Regions from separate parts of the Limnobacter thiooxidans genome, predicted to be linked through region 1. Evidence: predicted binding sites of a transcription regulator. Region 1 holds the regulator's gene; the other holds the start of a gene.

What was found. Region 1 encodes HrcA, which represses chaperone genes, less so after heat shock. Its sites were predicted from a motif close to TTAGCACTCNNNNNNNNNGAGTGCTAA; they were not measured.
Region 2: rpoH (RNA polymerase sigma factor RpoH) is a predicted target of HrcA. The motif match lies at 1,915-1,941, and genes of this name have one in related genera.

Annotation. Positions count from the first base shown of each region.
Region 1 is NZ_AP028947.1:2,129,222-2,132,641, forward strand. Features, by position in the region: gene grpE (nucleotide exchange factor GrpE) at 1-95, opposite strand, end outside; gene hemH (ferrochelatase) at 243-1,349, opposite strand; gene hrcA (heat-inducible transcriptional repressor HrcA) at 1,415-2,431, opposite strand; gene RGQ30_RS09720 (NAD(+)/NADH kinase) at 2,510-3,420, shown strand, end outside.
Region 2 is NZ_AP028947.1:216,870-220,289, forward strand. Features, by position in the region: gene RGQ30_RS01005 (FecR family protein) at 1-185, opposite strand, end outside; gene RGQ30_RS01010 (glutathione S-transferase) at 191-868, opposite strand; gene rpoH (RNA polymerase sigma factor RpoH) at 940-1,869, opposite strand; gene RGQ30_RS01020 (polysaccharide pyruvyl transferase family protein) at 2,113-3,051, shown strand; gene RGQ30_RS01025 (hypothetical protein) at 3,126-3,420, opposite strand, start outside.

The DNA.
Region 1 (3,420 bases):
GGCTGATCCGGGGTCGGCGTACCTTGCTGCTGACCTTCTGGGGCCTGTGCAGACTGTTGCTCGTCTGTGTTCGGCTTTCCAGTGGGTTCTGACATGTCTTTTCCTCCAAGTGAATTCAATGGAAGCGATCAATTCACGCATCAATCGCTCCTGCTCTGGACGGCAATTGGGGGCTTGAACATGAATTTCAAGCCCCCAATTCGATTGATTTGCTCTTATTTGCCGAAAAATACCCTGAATCGCTATTGCGCACCCATCTCTAGGGCCAGTTTTCGGCTTTCCGCCAATTCAAGTGCCATGGACTCTTCGTAACCCATATCAACCGGCCAGCCCTGCATGTGCTGGGCTGTAATTTCCGACAACATGGCAGCAGACAATTCGCTGTCGTTCAGGCAGGCAATGTAATGGAACTCGCCACCACCTGCGTGCTGAAAGTCTTCTCGGCCTTCCTGGTTGATCTCCTCCAGGGTTTCAAGGCAATCTGCCATGAAACCGGGGCACATCACATCAATCCGCTTGGTACCCGCCTTGCCCAGGGCCTCCAGGGTTTTGTCTGTGTAGGGTTCAAGCCACTTGGCTTTGCCAAAACGGCTCTGGAATGTCACACGGTAATCGCCTTTTTGCAAACCCAATTCCTCGACTAGCAGACGCGCCGTTTTGTAGCATTCGCAATGGTAAGGGTCTCCTTTGAGCAAAGTCATCTCAGGCACGCCGTGGAAGCTGAACAACAGCACATCACCACCTTCAAAATTCGGCCTGCCGTTGATCTGCCAGTGCTTGCGGACACTTTCGGCCAAAGCGTGAATGTAGGCCGGGTGATCGTGATAGTGCTTGACCAGGCGCAACTCCGGAATATTACGCACGGGTTTGGCCCAGTCGAACACAGCGTCAAACACAGAGGCTGTTGTTGCAGCAGCATATTGAGGATAAAGCGGAAAAACCAGGACTCGGTCATAGCCGTCTTTGCGAAGCTGATCCATACGGCTGGCCACAGACGGGTTGCCATAGCGCATCGCCAGCTCAACCCGAACATCCCAGCGACGTGCCTTGAAGGCCTCACTCAATACCCGCACTTGCCGCTTGCCAATCGCCATCAGGGGCGAACCTTCATCAGTCCACACCGTGGCATATTTGGCAGCAGATTTTTTGGGGCGAATTTGCAGAATGATGCCGTTCAAAATGATCCACCAGATCAATTTTGGAATTTCAACCACCCGTGGGTCCGAAAGAAACTCTTTCAGGTAACGACGCAAGGAAGGTGTGTCTGCATTGTCCGGCGTACCCAGATTGACAAGCAGTACAGCTGTTTTTTGGGGGGTGCCGTGGCGAAAAGGGGCTTCGGTGCGCATGGATACTGCCTAGTGAACAACAAGTCTTGAAGTATACCGAAAGCGAACCGTGGTGAAACGGAACCCTAGTCCGGATCGGACAGCGCAGAAGAAACGAGTTTGGATGTGATATCCACAATAGGAATGAGTCGCTCATAGGCCATGCGTGTGGGGCCGATCACCCCCAAGGTGCCAACCACTTCGCCATTGACCTGGTACGGCGCGGAAATCACGCTCATTTCCTCCATGGGCACCAGGCTGGAATCGCCACCGATAAAAATCTGCACACCTTCGGCGCGGTTCGAACTCTCCAGCAGCCTCAACAAGGCGGTGCGCTGTTCGAACACCCCGAACATCTTTTTCAAACGGTCCATGTCGGTTGACAGATCCGACACGTCCAGCAACTTTCTTTCACCAGACAACAAGACGCCATCTGTGGCGCTTTCCTCGGATTCGGTACCCGCATTCACGGCAGCCTGCATGAGTTTGCTGATGTCCTGGCTGATCTGGTGCAGTTCTTCCGACAAACGTTGCTTGGCCTGCTGAAAAGTCAGACCTGCAAAATGCTGGTTGAAAAAATTGGCAGCCATGCTGAGCTCAGACTGGGTGTAAGGCTTTTCAACAATCAAGATCCGGTTTTGCACATCCCCATCAGGAGTCACAATGATCAGCAACACCTTTCTGTCCGAAAGACTTAAAAACTCCACGTGACGAAACAGGGCTGCCTTTTTGGGCGCAGTGATGACACCTGCGAACGACGACAGGCTGGACAGCAAATTCACGGCCTTGCTCAACACGCGGTTCGGGTCTTCGCGTTGAATACCACCGCTCAAGGCGGTTTGCACATCAATGGCCAGTGGTTTGACCGTCAACAGGGAATCAACGAACATCCGGTAACCCTGCGGTGTGGGCACGCGTCCAGCTGACGTGTGTGGCGACACCACCAAGCGCAATTCTTCAAGATCAGCCATCACATTGCGGATAGTGGCGGGACTCAGATCCAGCGTAGACCACTTGGACAAGGCCCGCGAACCCACCGGGCTTCCATCCGTGATGTACCTTTCAACCAATGTTTTCAATATGGAACGGGCGCGTTCGTCTATCATCAAGGTCACTTCAAATGCGTGTTGCGATACGATTGGGTTTAGGCCCCACTTTACGACAAAAACAGGAACTCAAGAATGCCAAAACAGAAAGGGATGTGCATTGCTGTATTTGCAAAGCATGGTGCCTCCCCAAAACAGGCCATTTGGCGAAGCGTCGTAGACCTGTTGGCCGCCAATTCATTCAAGGTTCTGGTCTGTGACAACATGCTGAGCAGCACCGCATCCAAAAAAATAAAACTGGATGACGACCATCCCAATTTTGAATTCGCCACCTTGGCAGAAATCAAGAAAAAGGCAAAAATTGCGGTAATTATCGGAGGCGACGGCACTTTTCTTGGTACCGCGCGAGAACTGGCGGACTCCAACATTCCTTTGATCGGCGTTAACCAGGGACGCCTTGGATTTTTGACTGATATTCGCCTTGACGACATCAACCCCACCTTGGTCGATACCATCAACGGCCAATCAGTTGCTGAATCGCGGTCTTACCTGCAAGGGCAAATATTAAGACAGGGCAAACTGGTCGAAAATCACATTGCACTGAACGACATCGTCATCAGCCGCGGCATTGTGGGTGGCATGGTCGAACTCCGCGTCGAAGTGGACGGCACATTCATGTACGACCTGCGGGCAGATGGCCTCATTGTATCCACACCAACCGGGTCGACCGCCTATGCCCTGTCAGCAGACGGTCCTATTCTGCACCCAAGCCTGGCGGGCTTGCTGATTGTGCCTGTGGCACCCCACGCTTTGACCAACCGCCCGATTGCCTTGCCACAACACAGCACAATCGATGTTTTTGTGACTGGGGGCAAGCAAACCGGCGTGCACTTTGATATGCAGTTCAACGGACGTGCCAAAGTGGGTGATCAAATTCGGATCAAGGTGTCACCACACCCTATCCAGCTTTTGCACCCGGCACGTTATGATTACTTCGCCATGCTGAGGCAAAAACTGCACTGGAGTGCAAGCCCAACAGAAACCCC
Region 2 (3,420 bases), 1.6 Mb from region 1:
GCGTCATTCACACCTGTGAACTGGATCACAGCCTTGGCGGATTGGTCGGTCACAAGGCGGTCGCCAGGCAAAAGCGTCACGCCCACTTGGGCGGGCAGAAAAAATCCGTCTCTAACCAGTTGCACATTGCCGCTGATTTCCCGGATTTTTGCCTGTTGTTCGATGGACGCTGTTGCTGTGTTCATGGTCATTAAGCGTAGTTGTAGGGGCCGCCCACTTCAAGCGCCTTCTTGTAACTGGGCATGGCGTGGATGCGTTTTACATAAGCCGCAATTTTGGGCATGCTGTTGATGGACTCGGCGCGGCTGATGGCCGCTTCCAGTGGAAAGCTCATCATGAAGTCGGCGCCTGTCATTTCGCTGCCGCAAAACCACTCGTTTTTCGACAATACGCCTTCAATGTAGGCAAATTGCTTTTCAAGGTTGGGGTTGATGAAACCGCTTTTCACCTGTTTGGAGATGCCGCGTGCAATGGGCAACACAATCGGCTTCAAAAACGCAGGCACCGGGGCATTCTCGATTTTGTTGAATACCAGTGTCATGACCAGCGGGGGCATGGCGGTTCCTTCAGCAAAATGCATCCAGTAGGTGTAATCGCGGTGGGCTTGCGTGCCGTGTGCTGGGCGCATTTTGCCGCCAGCCTTGTCGATCAGGTATTCCACAATGGCACCGCTTTCCGCCACGGTGATGTCACCGTCCGTAATCACGGGCGATTTCCCCAACGGGTGGATTTTCAGCAGCTCGGGTGGGGCCAGGTAGGTTTTGGCATCGCGTGCGTAGCGGGTCACCTTGTAAGGCAGGCCAAGTTCTTCAAGCAGCCAGATAATGCGCTGCGAGCGTGAATGTTCCAGGTGGTGTACTTCAATCATGATAAAAAAAGGGCCTGTTGCCAAGCCCTTAGTGTAGGTCAGTTTTAACCCGAAATGATTAGTAGTCTTAATTAAACTTCGCCGTGTTCGTATTTAAGCAGGGCAGTTTTCATTTTTTTCATGGCTTGGGTTTCAATCTGGCGGATGCGTTCTGCCGATACACCCAGCTCAGCGGCCAGGTCGTGCAGGGTTTTGGCATTCTCGCCCGCCAGCCAGCGGCTGGAAATGATGCGCTGGCTGCGTTCATCCAGGCTGGCCAAGGCCAGGTCCAGCCCCTCGCTGTGCAAACGCTCCATATTGGCACCTTCCAGCACTTCACTGGGCTCAGCGCCTTCAGCGGCCAGGTAGCGGACGGGGTTGTAGCTGGTTTCTTCGCTGTCTGCGTCAATCACCGGGTCAAGGCTGAATTCATGGCCAGCCATGCGGCGTTCCATGTCGGAAACATCCTCGGGGCGCACATTCAATTCTGCCGCCACTTCGTTGACTTGATCTGGCGACAGGGTTTGGCCGTATTTTTTGAAGCTGTTCAGGTTGAAAAACAACTTGCGGTGCGCCTTGGTCGTGATCATTTTGACCATGCGCCAGTTGCGGATAATGTATTCGTGGATTTCGGCCTTGATCCAGTGCAGCGCAAAGCTGACCAGGCGCACGCCGCGCGTGGTGTCAAAGCGCTTGACGGCTTTCATCAGGCCGATATTGCCTTCCTGAATCAGGTCGGCGTGGGGCAACCCATAACCCAGGTACTGGCGTGCCACGGCCACAACCAGGCGCAGGTGGCTAAGCACCAAGCGGCGGGCAGCTTCAAGGTCGTTGTCGCGTTGCAGGCGCTCACCCAGCTCGATTTCCTCTTCAGGAGTGAGCATGGGGATTTGGTGGGTAGCGGAAATATAGGCATCAAGGTTGCCAAGCGGTCCACGGGCCACCAGTGCCCAGGGGTCGCGCACGGCAAGGGCGTTGCCGGGGGCGCGAAGATTAGCAAGTGTTAATGCATTTGTGGTCATGATTGCGGTGTTCTCCGAATAAATGAACCAGTTTCAACGGTGATTTTAGCACTCTTCGTTTAGGAGTGCTAATGGGTTGGAAAGTTCCTGGGTCAACGGGAATGTTGTCGACTACGTTTGCCTTGATACGGGTCGTGAGTACCCACGCAGTACAACTTCAGGTTTTTCACCCTTTGCAGGCTGGCTGTAGGCCATAGCGCTTTACAGACCCCGCATGCTTACCCAATCAATTGGCCAGACAACATGAACAATTCGTACACAGCCCATCAGGAATTGATGGGCAGTTTGAAGAATCGCCACCGCGATATCCTGAAGCTGATCAACGGCCAGCCCGTCCATCTTCTCGACGTCCCGGTTTATGGCAATGTGGGTGACCTGCTGATCTTGAAGGGAACAGAAACCTTCTTGAAGGAAAATCGGGTGAAGGTGGTTCAAATTGCATCCATCCACAATTTCAATGAAAACATACAGCCTGGCGAGGTCATTCTGTTTCAGGGTGGCGGCAATTTTGGTGACCTGTACCCGGTGCACCAATTGCACCGGGAAAGCGTGATTGCGAAGTACAGGAATAACAGGGTGATTGTATTGCCCCAAAGTATTCACTTTGAAAGACCGGAAGCCTTTGATGCCTGTGCAGCCACCCTTCAGTTGCACCCGGATTTACATATTCTGGTTCGTGATGTGGGGTCTTTTAAAAGTGCCCTGCAGATGACCGGCAATTGTCACTTGATGCCTGACATGGCCCACCAGCTTTACTCGTCAAAAACACGGCCAGCAAGCAGTGGCTTGCGTTTGCTGTTTCAACGGCTGGACAAGGAGTCTTCCGACCAACAGGTCGACATGAAGTGGGACACCAAGACGGATTGGGACCTGCTGATTGCGGATGAAATGAAAACCATCTGTTTTTTCAGGCGGCAGCTTGAGCGGTCCCAAAAAATAGGTCTGGATTGTTTGGTCATGCGCCTGTGGCTGATTTACAAGAACCGCTTGATCGCCAAGGCCGAGCAGTTTTTCCTCAAACACGACTTCGTGATTACAGACAGGCTTCATGGCCATATTCTGGCTTCTTTGCTGAACACAAAAAATTGTGTGCTGGACAATTCATACGGCAAAAACTCGGGTTATGTGGATGCGTGGACAAAAACTAGCCCACTAGTCAGTTGCAAAGAGCTCTTGACCTAGTGGGCGTCGTATCTTGAATCGCAGCATTTTGCTGAACAGAACAAACTGAAGTTCAACACACGGCATGTGTTGATTTAGTCGCGTTCAGGACGCTCAGCACGTTCAGGACGTTCAGCTTTCTCGGGACGCTCTGCACGTTCAGGACGCTCAACTTTCTCGGGGCGTTCAGCACGTTCAGGACGTTCAGCTTTCTCGGGACGCTCTGTACGTTCAGGACGCTCAACTTTCTCGGGGCGTTCGGCACGCTCTGGACGTTCTGCTTTTTCAGGCCGCTCGGCTTTTTCAGGACGTTCGGCACGCTCTGGACGTTCTGCTTTTTCAGGACGCTCAGCTTTCTCGGGACGCTCTGCACGTTCACCACGCTCGGCT